Regions from separate parts of the Staphylococcus sp. IVB6214 genome, predicted to be linked through region 3. Evidence: predicted binding sites of a transcription regulator. Region 3 holds the regulator's gene; each other region holds the start of a gene.
What was found. Region 3 encodes LexA, which represses DNA repair genes until DNA is damaged. Its sites were predicted from a motif close to CGAACATATGTTCG; they were not measured.

Region 1 (4,792 bases), 870 kb from region 3:
TGTTTTTCGATATTTTGAATAGTCTTTTGACGCTCTTTCTTCGTCATTTTCTTCGGTACTTCTTTACGTTCCGCTTCATTCGTCTCGTCTGTTTCCACAGTCGCACTAATAACATCATGTATCTTTTTATTAATCGTTTTCGGTGTAATACCATGTTTTTCATTATAGGCCATTTGAATTTCTCGACGGCGTTCTGTTTCGTCAATCGCTACACGCATCGAATCAGTGATCTTATCTGCATACATGATGACTTCACCTTTGTCATTACGTGCCGCACGTCCAATTGTTTGAATCAGCGAACGTTCTGAACGTAAGAATCCTTCCTTGTCAGCATCCAATATAACGACTAGCGATACTTCAGGAATATCGATCCCTTCTCTCAACAAGTTAATACCGATTAATACGTCAAAAGTTCCCATGCGCAAGTCACGAATAATTTCGATACGTTCTAACGTCTTAATCTCAGAGTGTAAGTAATTCACCTTCACGCCTGCTTCTTTCAAATAAGTCGTCAAATCTTCACTCATTTTTTTCGTTAATGTTGTAATTAAGACACGTTCATTACGTTCTACTCGTGTTTGAATCTCACTCAACAAGTCATCAATTTGATTTTTTGATGGGCGCACGTCAATTTTAGGATCTAATAGACCCGTAGGACGGATAATCTGTTCGACCATTTCATCTGTGTGTTCCATCTCATATGGTCCAGGAGTTGCAGAAACGTAAACTAACTGATGTGCCTTCTCTTCGAACTCTTCAAACATCAATGGTCGGTTATCCAGTGCACTTGGCAAACGGAAACCATGTTCCACAAGAACGCCTTTTCGTGCTTTGTCTCCGTTATACATCCCACGGATTTGTGGCAACGTTACGTGAGATTCATCAATCATAATCAACCAGTCATCGCCGAAATAATCGAGTAATGTGTATGGTGTTGAACCGAGTGGACGTAACGTAAGATGCACTGAGTAGTTCTCAATCCCAGAACAGAATCCCATTTCACGCATCATTTCAAGGTCGTAATTTGTGCGTTGTTCTAGGCGTTGTGCTTCTAAAAGTTTATTTTCACTGCGCAATTTTTCAAGTTGTTCAGCTAATTCTTTTTCAATTCTTTCAATTGCGACCTTCATTTTCTCTTCACGTGTAACGAAGTGAGATGCCGGAAAGAGTGCAAAATGTTCACGTTCTCTTAGCACTTCCCCTGTCAAATAGTTAATCTCGCTGACACGATCAATCTCATCTCCAAAAAATTCAACTCGAATACACAGTTCATCTCGAGATGCCGGGAAGATTTCCACAACGTCCCCACGTACACGGAATGTCCCACGTTGGAAGTCAATGTCGTTACGTGTATATTGTACGTCCACCAACTTGCGCAACAGTTCACTACGATCCATCTCCATACCTGCACGGATACTCACGACTAAGTCCTTGTACTCTTCTGGATTACCCAAACCGTATATACAACTAACACTTGCGATAATGATGACATCATCACGTTCGAATAACGCACTTGTTGCTGAGTGACGTAACTGGTCAATCTCATCGTTGATTGATGCATCTTTTTCAATAAATGTATCCGTTGATGGTACGTACGCTTCTGGTTGATAGTAATCATAGTAGCTGACAAAATATTCGACTCTATTTTCGGGAAAGAATTCTTTAAACTCACTATATAATTGACCTGCAAGGGTCTTATTATGTGCAATGATCAGCGTTGGTTTCCCTGCGCGTTTGATGACATTACTCATCGTAAAAGTTTTGCCTGTTCCTGTTGCACCTAACAATGTCTGATGACGCTTGCCATCTTTAATCCCTTGGACTAACTCATCAATGGCCCGTGGCTGGTCACCTTGTGGGTCAAACTGAGATACCACTTTAAAATCATGATGCTCCATGCATACTCGTCCTCTCGTCACATAATCGTACTGTTATTTTAACAAATCTCAATATAAAAATACAAACATCTGTTCGTTTTTAACATTTTATTGCTCTATACCCTTTTCGTATTATCTTTTAAACGATGACTTAGACACAAAAATACCGTCTAAAACGTATAAACAGTTCTAAACGGTATCAATCATGAGCACCTATTCATCTCATCTAAAGTCATCATGCTGATGTGTTTGTAGTGAATCTACTATGATATAACCTGCCAATATGGATGCAACATCTATAAAGATAATCCATTCATCATGAAAAAAGCCTTTATATACTGAAGCCCCTATCAAAACAAGCGTCACACACGTACCAATCCATTTGCTGCGTGTGATTGTGCTAAGTATTACAACTAACACACATGGAAAAAAAGCGGCTAACGCATACCATATCACTTCAATCACTGCTTTCTATTATTTAATATGTGCATCGTCGTTTCACGTAACTCTGCACGTGGGATGAATTTTTCAGTGAGCATTTCAGGAATAATATTATCGATAAAGTCTTGGACAGAATGTAAATGATCAAACTGCATAATCGTCTCTAAACTCATCTCATAAATTTCAAAAAAGAGCGGTTCTGGATTACGCTTTTGAATTTCACCAAATGTCTCATACAGCAAATCAATTTTGTCGGCAACAGATAATATTTGGCCTTCTAATGAATCATCTTTGCCTTCTTGCAAGCGTTGACGATATATGTCTTGATAGTTCTCAGGGATTTCCTCTGAGATAAACGTCTCGACCATTTCTTCCTCAACTTGCGAAAAGAGTCGTTTCAACTCGCTACTCGCATATTTGACTGGCGTTTTAATATCACCTGTAAACACTTCTGCAAAGTCATGATTCAATGCTTTTTCATATAGACTTTTCCAATCTACTTCTTTGCCATGATGTTCTTCAACTGTCCCTAAATATTGGGCAATCTTCGTCACTTTAAAAGAGTGCGCAGCAACGTTATGCTCAAAATATTTGAACTTTCCAGGCAAACGAATGAGTTTTTCTAAATCTGATAGTCTTTTGAAATATTGGTGAACACCCATAATTTTGTTCCCTCCTTCATGCGCATCGTTATAGTTTATGATACTATAACACATTTTTTCACCTTCTCGCACATGGAATTTGTAGAATAGCCTATTTCGTTAATAAATATATTGATAGTCACCATCATTTGAAATAAGACGCTGACTAACGATGCCTTCTCCCTGCCAATTCATCTCTGAAATACGTATTGTGGATCCGTGGCACGCTTCAACAATTGCAACATGACCATAAGGACCCTGTTGTGAGACAAGTATCGCATTTACACGTGGATGCCTAGAAACCGTATAGCCTGCTTCCTGTGCATGAATCGCCCAATATTTCGCATCTCCCCAATCATTCGAAATAGGTAGATGTCGTTGTAACCGTTGTTCAAATACATAGGACGTACATTGACCCGGTATGTAGGTGTTTTTGATTGGTTGAGAAGCTGTTGTCATTGTTTGTAGCGAAGATGTGTATTTTGTAGGATTTGGTAAAAGATCAACTAAGTGTGGTAACGACAGATGTGCCATGCCTTTATTCGAAATCGCAATATATTGTACATCATCTTGAAGATTATAGGGGTTGAACTTCTGGAATGCATCGTAAGAAATATGGTGTGTGTGTAAAAAATATGTGAGTGTTTGATGAGGGGGTTTTAATAAAATGTGATCAGCAGGTAACTTGATTGTTTCATGTTTTTTTAATTGTTGGGGAGTTTTTAACATGGGATTCAGCTGTTTAATTCGTTCCAAAGTCGTCGCAAACTTTTGGGCTAATTGATAGATTGTCGTATCGTTAGGTAACGACACTTGTTGCGTCATTTCTGAAGATCGGGATAACAATGTGGCAACCATAAATATATGAGATATGATCATTTTTTCATCTCCTTGAAAAAATATGGATTCAGTATAGCATGTTATCTATACAAAAATAGATCCATTAAGCACTTGTGACACAAATGAAATAACAAGACGATTACTGAGATTCTGGCTGAAATATTATAAACGAATTTGTGAGAGAAGCATTTTAGGGATTAAGCAGAACCAGTGTCGTAAATTCCACTTCTCGAACACTGACATCACGACGTTAGGACACCCTTCCTAGAAAACAATAGACGGTGTCTCAGCTCCGTTTCTCCAATTTATTTCACGGATTCATTGACCCAGTACTTCTCTCTACTACTATTTCATAAACTCAAATAATGCGCTATTAGCAAGTATAAGTAAATAAAAAAAGTAGTGAAGTTACCTACGATCGTAAGTTTCTTCACTACTCATCTTAGTATGTTTGCTTCTTTATGATTACATTGTTTCAGAAGTATCGTTCATTTGACTGCGCAAAAAGGCATCGATAAACATACTGATATCGCCATCCATCACTGCATTAACGTTGCCTGTTTCCACATTTGTACGATGATCTTTCACCATTGAATAAGGGTGGAAAACATATGAGCGAATTTGACTGCCCCAACCAATTTCTTTCTGTTCACCACGGATTGCCGCAAGCTCTTGTGCTTTTTGTTCCAACTCAAGTTGATACAACTTCGCTTTCAACATTTTCATCGCAGCTTCACGGTTTTTAATCTGTGAACGCTCATTTTGGTTATTGACGACAATGCCTGTTGGATGGTGAGTAATACGGATAGCAGATTCTGTCTTGTTAATGTGCTGCCCACCTGCACCAGATGCACGGAATGTATCCACCGTGATATCATCCGGGTTCACTTCAATTTCAATCTTCTCATTGTTGAACTCTGGAATGACATCACATGATGCAAATGAAGTGTGCCTTCTACCTGATGAATCAAATGGAGAAATACGCACAAGTCG
Region 2 (4,792 bases), 690 kb from region 3:
CTACTATATGCACTTGGTATTTATATTAGTGCATTACTCGGTGGTGTTTAATACTCAAGATGTCAAAGAGACACATCCTATTCTCATCATAATAGGATGTGCCTCTTTTTTATGTGACTTTATTCATTTGTATCAATTGATGACGATGATTGAAAAATTGGCGATAACTCAAATATGTACTCACAAATGCAGAGATAATCGTTGCTGTTGTATGGATGAATACAACCATCAATTGAAACTTTATCGCTTCTAACGGTGGCACACCTGCAATAATTAATCCAGTCATCATTCCGGGAATGGACACTAACCCATAAGTTTTAACTGAATCAATCGTTGGAACAATTGCTACTTTGATACTTTCACGAATAGCATCTTTAGCTGCAAGAATTGGTTCTGCACCCAATGACAACTTCGCTTCAATAGCTGCCGTCTCTTTTGTAAAAATACGATCCAAGTTTTGATAACTTAAATTAATTGCAATCATTCCATTACTTCCAACCATTCCTGCAATAGGAATCAATTCATTCGGTTTCATACTAATTGCACCCGTCAATAACACGCCTCCTAAAGAGATGAGTGCCCCCGACATAATCGCAGTAAATGAAATCCAGAAAACATGCTTCATAATAGATGATGCGCGTTTAATCGTATTCGCTGCTGCATTAATCATAATGACAAGAATCAATCCCAATACAATCCAAGTTGTTTCCAGTTTGAATACGAACTCTAACATATAGCCAATAATGACAAGCTGGATTACAGCACGGACGGCTGCAATGATTAAATCTTTCGCAATAAACAATCGTTCTTTATAAGAAATTGTAATAGGTACTAACAATAATAGCGCTGTTAAGACAAGCGAAGTCGTACTCATCATGTGAGCGCCACCTCCTTATGTAATACCCCGTTTTTTATTACAACCTGTCTATCAAAATGGCGATGGCTTTGTTCATCATCATGTGTAATCCACAGAACAGTTGTCCCTTTTGCAACATAATCAAAGATAAGTTGTTCAACACGAATACTATTTTGATGATCCAATGCACTTGTTGCTTCATCTAGTAATAAAACATCAGGTTGATACATGAGCTGTCGTGCGATAGTGATACGCTGCTTTTCACCACCGGACATTCGCTGCACACGATCTGACAATTGATAATGACCCAATCCTACTGCTTCCAAAAGTTCCTGTGCACGCTGCTTATCGAAATGCTCTTTTCGCACAATGGATGGGAAACTCAAATTATCAGCAATTGTCTCACCAAATAATGCAATACTTTGTGATAAATAACTCACTCGAGTCCTTAATACTTCTGGTGTATACGTGTCATAGGGCTGATGATTAAAATACAATGTTCCTTTCGTCGGACTAATCAAGTCAGCAATGAGTCGTAATAACGTACTTTTCCCACTACCAGACGGTCCAGTAACAGCAATAGCTTCTCCTTTTTGCACTGACATCGATAAGTCTTGAATGATTGGCTGTTTATCAAATTCATAACTTATATTTTTAAGTTCTAACATTCAACGATGCCTCGCTTACATATGTCATATAGTAATAATGATGATGATAAAGTTTCTTTTCAGACTTTACTTCAAATCCTAGTTTTTTATAAAGAGAAAATGCTCCTTTATTATCATGGTCACAATTTAAGCTCCATATTGTCCCTGGTTCACTTTGCACCAAATATTTGAGAAGCTTACTAGCAACACCACGTCCACGAAATTGTGGAAATGTCGCTACTGACTCTATATACGTGTCCGTCACATCCGCTTCCATAACCGGTAAAGGCGTTGTCGTTGATAACGGGAGTTTTTGCGCAGCTTCAAGTGTTTCCCAAGCAGCTTCATATGCCTGTTCATGGCGACCAGGATATGCAATAATCATGCCGGCCACTTCATCTTCTATTTCATAAACATACACATGGCTAAAATGATTGCGATAGTGTGCTTTTACTGTACTCTCTTCAATCGCTGCAATCACTTGCGGTTCTGAGTAACGTGTTACAATTTCTAACTCCATATCTTTCCAAATCATATATGTTAACTTTGCAATAGCATGTCGGTCTTTTACTTCTGCCGATCGAATCATTTGTATACACTCCGTTTCTAAATAACAATACGTCTTTATTGTAGCCTAATTCCCTCCATTTTTTAAATAATTGTTTCAACATAAAGCGAATATACGTTCTTTCACTTCACAAAATAGGAACATGCGTTCTATAATGGTGATTGAGGTGACAGCTATGAAAGATAAAACTCTACCCCAACATTATCAATATGAGACAGACTATCGTAAAATACCGAGAGAATATTTGAATACGAACATTCCTAAAGGACGTGGTATCGTAAAATGGGTGCCTTTTGCTACCTTAACCGAACAATTCGAATGCTTAAAAAAAATTGAACAATCACAGCACAAACAGCCACAACCTATTCTCAGTGAGGACCAGCTATATGAATTGAATTACATGTTACACCTTAAGTTATCTACTCATACATCTGGTGTCTTTCAGTACTGGTCAGAGGGTGCCATACATACAATCGAAGGATCTATTCTAAGTATTCATTCACAAAATCAAACTTTGACAATTACGGGCACACAGACCCATCAACCCGTGACACTCCATTTCAATCAACTCTGTCACATTGAATGAAATGGAGAGATAAAAATACGGATTTTTGAACACCTGACTCGGGTTCAAAAATCCGTATTTATAAATTAAGATAAAGTAAATGGTTGGCATATGCCCCATTAACCATGAAATATTAATAAAATAACAACCGCTACAATTTGCGCAACTGTAGTTGTTGCAATACGTCTTGTGTAAGTATAACTCACACCTAATACGAGTTGACATACAAAAATAAAGGCAACAATCCACCAACGATCTAAGTATATAAAGAATGTACTAGACACAATGGCACAGATTAAAATACTGATCCATGCATGATGGAATCTTCGGTCCAACTCTTTATGAAGAATTGAGCGCAAATACAGTTCGTGACATGGCATGACGAATAGCAAAGTCACCAACATTTGCCATTTAAAGTACACGCCTGTACGCGACAACTGTTTGATCAACGATAAATACGTTAAATCTTTCGTCATGAGAGAGAATACGACTTGGATGAGTACGAGTATCACACCTGTTACTAAGCCTATTGCAATCGACGTAAGAAGTCTTTTTGAAGTAATATCACGCTGATAGAACACATAACTAATACCCGCAATTAGCATGATGCCTGTATACAATTGCCAGTAGACGTTATGTTGTCCCCACATAATCATTAATATGATGTGAAAAGCAATAAAACTTGAAATAAACCATAGTAGCGGCTTGTTAATTGTTTTCATAATACCTTATCCTTTTTGCTCTACAATTTTATAACGTTTGTGATTGATGACTGTTTTTTCAGGTAAGTCTAGTGTCGCAAAGTTATCCATAATTGTTAAATCAACAATGACAGAGTTATCATTGATCTTTTCGACTTTACCTTTCAGACCATCATGAAATTCTACAATGTCGCCTACTTCTGCTATTGTCATCACATTCGCCCCCTTAGAAATTAACTAGACTATATTGTACTAAAGTTTACATCTTAAATAAACTATTTCCGTCATTTTTTATGATTTAGCCATAATATTACAACATCAAAGTTCAATTATTGGAAAAAAGTTGGAAAATGGTGCATAACTATATTTAAGGGCATAATGGGAGTAAAGGAGAGGTAAAACGATGAAATTTATCAGCAACAATAACAATACAGATCCCACGCTGAATCTTGCTATGGAAGAATACGTACTGAAAAATGTACCGATGGATAATGATGAAAGTTATTTTTTATTCTATATAAACAGACCATCTATCATTGTCGGAAAAAACCAAAATACCATTGAAGAAGTCCATCAATCTTATATTGATGAAAATAATATTGATGTTGTACGTCGCATATCTGGAGGCGGTGCTGTATACCATGACTTCGGCAACTTAAACTTCAGCTTTATCACAAAAGATGACGGCCAAAGCTTCCATAACTTTAAAAAATTCACACAACCCATTGTTGATGCATTGAATAAAATGGGCGTTCAAGCAGAAATGACAGGTCGCAACGACATCCAAGTCGGACAAGCAAAAATTTCTGGTAACGCAATGGTAAAAGTGAAAGACCGTATGTTTAGTCACGGAACATTGATGTTAAACAGCGAACTAGATGAAGTACAAAATGCATTAAAAGTAAATCCTGCGAAAATACAATCAAAAGGTGTCAAATCTGTACGTAAACGTGTCGCAAATATCGTCGAATTTTTAGATGAACCTATTGATATTGATACATTTAAAGAAATTATCTTAAAACAACTATTTGGTGACTCGGACGTTGAAACATATCCATTAAGTGATGAAGATTGGAAAAACATCGAGCAGTTAGCAAATGAAAAATATCGTACGTGGGATTGGAATTACGGTAAAAATCCAAAGTATAACTTTGAACGTGAACATAAATTTGAAAAAGGCTTTGTTCAAATTAAGTTAGATGTGAAAAAAGGCCGAATTGAGCATGCTAAAATTTTCGGTGACTTCTTTGGAGAAGGAAATATTGAAGAATTAGAACGCGCACTTGAAGGCGTTACACACCAAAAGCCAGCAATTCATGAAGCTTTAAGAGATTATGATATCCATCATTATTTCGGTGCGATTCCAAAAGATGAATTGATTGATTTAATGGTATAAAAATAACAGGACGATTCATCAATAACGTGGTGAATGGTCCTGTTTATTTTTTCATGGAA
Region 3 (4,792 bases):
TCTTAATGTCAGATCGCGGTATTCCAAAAGGTTATCGTCATATGCACGGCTTTGGTTCGCACACATATGCGATGATTAATGATAGCAATGAACGTGTATGGGTGAAGTTCCACTTTAGAACACAACAAGGTATTGAAAACTTATCACCTGATGAAGCGGCTCAAGTGATTGCCAAAGACCGTGAATCTTCACAACGAGATTTGTTTGAAGCCATTGAAAAGGGTGACTTCCCTAAGTGGAAAATGTATATTCAAGTCATGACGGAAGAACAAGCACGTCAACATAAAGATAACCCGTTTGATTTGACAAAAGTATGGTTTAAGGATGAATATCCATTAATTGAAGTAGGAGAATTTGAATTAAATAGAAACCCAGATAACTACTTCATGGATGTAGAACAAGCGGCATTTGCACCTACAAACATCATTCCGGGTATTGATTTTTCACCGGATAAAATGTTGCAAGGACGACTTTTCTCATATGGTGATGCACAAAGATATCGCTTAGGTGTTAACCATTGGCAAATCCCAGTGAATCAACCTAAAGGTGTCGGTGTAGAAAATATTTGTCCGTTCAGTAGAGATGGTCAAATGCGTTTCTTAGATGGGAATGGTGGCGGTTCTACACATTACTACCCAAACAGTACAGGTGTTTTTAAAGATCAACCAGAATATAAACGTGCGCCATTGGATATTGAAGGAGCGGCTTATGAGTATGACTTTAGAGAAGATGATGATAATTACTTTGAGCAACCCGGTAAGCTATTCCGCCTGCAAACACCCGAACAACAACAGCGTATTTTTGAAAATACTGCCAATGAGATGGAGGGTACAACAGACGAAGTAAAACATCGTCATATTCGCCATTGTTATCAAGCAGATCCAGAATATGGTATCGGTGTCGCTAATGCACTTGGTATGGCAGATCAGTTAGATGAAATTTTAGGAGATTTAAAATAATCTTCATAATAAAAAGGTGAGCACTTTGAATGCTCACCTTTTTTGTCGTATTTTTGATTAGTCGTGATATGCCGTTATTATTTTGTTTCTCTGTGTAAAGTGTGTTTGTTTAATCTTGGGCAATATTTCATCATTTCGATACGCTCTGGGTTTGTACGTTTATTTTTAGTTGTGATATAGTTACGGTCACCACATTCTGTACAAGCTAAAGTTACATTAATACGCATGGTTTTCCCTCCTTTAGTACATAATAAATTGAAACCATTACGATTTATTATTTTATCACGCTTTTTTATATTTGCCAACATTTTATCTTGCGTTTATAAAAGAAAATATGCTAATATATAAAACGTAATGATTACGATTTATAAAAAGGTGGTATAAATATGGCTAAAAAGTCTAAAATAGCAAAAGAAGCAAAGCGTGAAGCGTTAGTTGCGCAATACGCTGAATTAAGACGTGAATTAAAAGCGAAAGGTGATTATGAAGCACTTCGTAAACTTCCACGTGATTCATCACCAACAAGATTGACAAGAAGATGTAAAGTAACAGGTCGTCCACGTGGTGTGATGCGTAAATTTGAAATGTCTAGAATTTCATTCCGCGAGTATGCACATAAAGGCCAAATACCTGGCGTTAAAAAATCTAGCTGGTAAAATTGCTTCCCTTTGTTTACTTTATCCGTTAATGATAGTATATTATCATATGGATAAAATAAATGAGGGGTTTTTTAAACATGAAAATTTTTGATTATGAAGATATACAACTAATTCCAAACAAAAGCATCGTGAAAAGTCGTTCAGAAATTGACACATCTATCCAATTTGGGCCTAGAAGATTTAAATTACCTGTTGTACCTGCAAACATGCAAACGGTTATGAATGAACAGTTGGCAGAATGGTTTGCGGAAAATGATTATTTCTACATTATGCACCGTTTTGATGAAGCAGCACGTATTCCATTTATAAAACGCATGCATGAGAAAGGTTTATTCGCTTCGATCTCAGTTGGTGTAAAAGACCCTGAATTTGAATTTGTTAAAAACATTAAAGCTGAAGGATTGAAACCAGAGTATATCACAATTGATATTGCTCACGGTCATTCAGATCAAGTTATCAATATGATTCAACACATAAAAGAGCACTTACCAGAAACATTCGTTATCGCTGGTAATGTAGGGACGCCAGAAGGTGTTCGTGAACTAGAAAACGCAGGTGCAGATGCAACGAAGGTTGGTATTGGACCAGGTCGTGTTTGTATTACAAAAATCAAAACAGGTTTCGGTACAGGTGGCTGGCAATTAGCTGCAATTAACCATTGCAGTAAAGCAGCACGTAAACCAATTATTGCAGATGGTGGTATCCGTACGCATGGCGATATCGCTAAATCAGTTCGCTTTGGTGCATCAATGGTAATGATTGGTTCATTATTTGCAGCGCATGAAGAGTCACCAGGTGAAACAGTCGAAATGGATGGCAAAAAGTATAAAGAATACTTTGGTAGTGCATCTGAGTATCAAAAAGGTGAACGTAAAAACGTTGAAGGCAAAAAAATGTTTGTTGCACATAAAGGTTCACTTCAAGATACATTGAAAGAAATGCAAGAAGACTTACAAAGTTCTATCTCTTATGCAGGCGGTAAAGATGTCGGTGCATTAAGAAAAGTGGACTATGTAATTGTTAAAAACTCAATTTTTAACGGTGATAGAGACTAATAAGAAAAGCTCGGACACACATCATTCGTGTGTCCGAGCTTTTTTGACGTTGACTGAGGAGTGTCATTGAGAGAAAGGGTGAAAAACGAACTACATTTCTCTAAAAAGACCGACAACTTTTCCTAAAACAGTCACATGGTCCAGATAAATAGGACTGAGCATACTATTTTCTGGTTGTAATCGATAACGATTTTTCTCTTTAAAGAATCGTTTTACTGTCGCTTCATCTTCTTCAGTCATAGCAACAATAATATCTCCATTTTCAGCGATAGATTGACTTCTAACAATCACTTTATCACCATCTAAAATGCCTGCTTCAATCATACTGTCACCAACAACGTTTAATATAAAAATTTGGCCGTTATGTGTGGAAGTGAAATGTTCGGGTAATGGATAATACTCTTCTACATTCTCAACAGCCGTAATTGGGACACCGGCAGTGACCTTTCCAATCACTGGAACGAAAATAGTTGCTTCCATATTGACTGGTTCACCCATGAGTTCACTCACAATCTCGATAGCACGTGGTTTCGTTGGGTCACGACGAATATATCCTTTTTCTTCTAAACGAGAAAGATGACCGTGAACAGTTGAACTTGAAGCTAAGCCAACTGCTTCTCCTATTTCACGAACACTCGGTGGATATCCCTTAGAATGTACAACTTGTTTAATGAATTCAAATATTTCACTCTGTCTCTTCGTTAATTCCCTCATAAATAGCACTCCTCTATTGAATTTAAAGCTATTATAGCATATCACACGAACAAGAACAAACATTTGTTCGTCTTTTTGTTGACACGGAACGCTTGTTCTGTTAGATTACTAATACAAACAAATGTTCGAGGAGTGTATGAGAATGATTCAACAAAAATATCACGAGTTAACACTGTTTTTAATTGTATTCCTAGTCTCTATCATCTTGTGTTTTGCTTTCTTTATTATGGCAAGTCAAAACGAACAGGTGGAACAGACGTACGAAATGACAGATCACTCACTTAAAAATACAGAACAATATGAAGCAGCACCTGATCACAGTAATGAAGAGAGTGTGTTTGCTATTACGTTAAGTAAATAATGCTTTAATTAAGTATAAAGAAAACTGATTTGTGTAGAGTAAGTATTTCTAAGTGAACGACAATGATGTCAATGTTTTCGTTAGAATGAATCGTTTGGTTTTCCACAGTACTTCTGTTATATTTTTATAAAGAAATTAACGGAGGTAATACGGTATGTTAAGCCAAGATAAATTAAATCGTATTAATGAACTTGCAAGAAAGAAAAAAGAGCAAGGATTAACAGAAATTGAGGCGAAAGAACAATCTAAATTAAGAAGTGAGTATTTAGAGACATTTCGCGGTAGCTTCAAGGCTCAGATTGAACAAACAAAAATAATCGACCCACAAGGTAACGATGTGACGCCTGAAAAATTGAAATCAATTCAGAAGCAAAACAATTTGAGAAAGTAACTGTCACACTATTTTCATGAATATTTTAATTGAAGCATTGATTTGCTAGGTTTCTAATCTATGTTTCGGGTATAATATAGCTATGAAAAGAAAAAGAAAGGAAGTAATTTTATGTTTGATAAAAATGATAGTTTAGCAGTGAATACACTGCGTGCTTTGAGTATTGATGCAATTGAAAAAGCAAATTCAGGACATCCGGGTCTTCCTATGGGTGCAGCACCTATGGCTTATACGTTATGGACACGTCATTTGAATTTCAATCCAAAAGCTGATCAATACTTTAATAGAGACAGATTTGTCTTATCTGCTGGACATGGATCAGCACTACTTTACAGTCTTTTACATGTTTCTGGTGGTTTAGCATTGGATGAATTAAAAAACTTTAGACAATGGGATTCAAAAACACCAGGGCACCCTGAGTTCCGTCATACACAAGGTGTAGAGATTACAACAGGACCATTAGGACAAGGTTTTGCAATGGCTGTTGGTATGGCAATGGCAGAAAAACACTTATCAGATAAATACAATCAAGATGGTATTTCTATCGTAGATCATCACACATATGTATTAGCTTCTGATGGTGACTTGATGGAAGGGATCTCACATGAAGCTGCTTCATTAGCAGGTCACTTGAAGTTAGACAAGTTAATCAC

Region 1: uvrB (excinuclease ABC subunit UvrB) is a predicted target of LexA. The motif match lies at 1,961-1,974, and genes of this name have one in related genera.
Region 2: MUA51_RS03190 (YolD-like family protein) is a predicted target of LexA. The motif match lies at 2,179-2,192, and genes of this name have one in related genera.

Annotation. Positions count from the first base shown of each region.
Region 1 covers NZ_CP094723.1:482,894-487,685, reverse strand. Annotated here, with positions in the region: gene uvrB (excinuclease ABC subunit UvrB) at 1-1,898, opposite strand, end outside; gene MUA51_RS02350 (CsbA family protein) at 2,100-2,333, opposite strand; gene MUA51_RS02345 (HD domain-containing protein) at 2,339-2,980, opposite strand; gene MUA51_RS02340 (CHAP domain-containing protein) at 3,080-3,838, opposite strand; one part of gene prfB (peptide chain release factor 2) at 4,265-4,792, opposite strand, start outside.
Region 2 covers NZ_CP094723.1:658,254-663,045, reverse strand. Annotated here, with positions in the region: gene MUA51_RS03210 (1,4-dihydroxy-2-naphthoate polyprenyltransferase) at 1-51, shown strand, start outside; gene MUA51_RS03205 (ABC transporter permease) at 110-877, opposite strand; gene MUA51_RS03200 (ABC transporter ATP-binding protein) at 874-1,524, opposite strand; gene MUA51_RS03195 (GNAT family N-acetyltransferase) at 1,511-2,092, opposite strand; gene MUA51_RS03190 (YolD-like family protein) at 2,247-2,657, shown strand; gene MUA51_RS03185 (CPBP family glutamic-type intramembrane protease) at 2,756-3,358, opposite strand; gene MUA51_RS03180 (YkvS family protein) at 3,365-3,550, opposite strand; gene lplA (lipoate--protein ligase) at 3,741-4,733, shown strand.
Region 3 covers NZ_CP094723.1:1,348,433-1,353,224, reverse strand. Annotated here, with positions in the region: gene MUA51_RS06520 (catalase) at 1-959, shown strand, start outside; gene rpmG (50S ribosomal protein L33) at 1,037-1,186, opposite strand; gene rpsN (30S ribosomal protein S14) at 1,346-1,615, shown strand; gene guaC (GMP reductase) at 1,696-2,673, shown strand; gene lexA (transcriptional repressor LexA) at 2,764-3,387, opposite strand; gene sosA (DNA damage-induced cell division inhibitor SosA) at 3,530-3,748, shown strand; gene MUA51_RS06490 (DUF896 domain-containing protein) at 3,903-4,139, shown strand; gene tkt (transketolase) at 4,251-4,792, shown strand, end outside.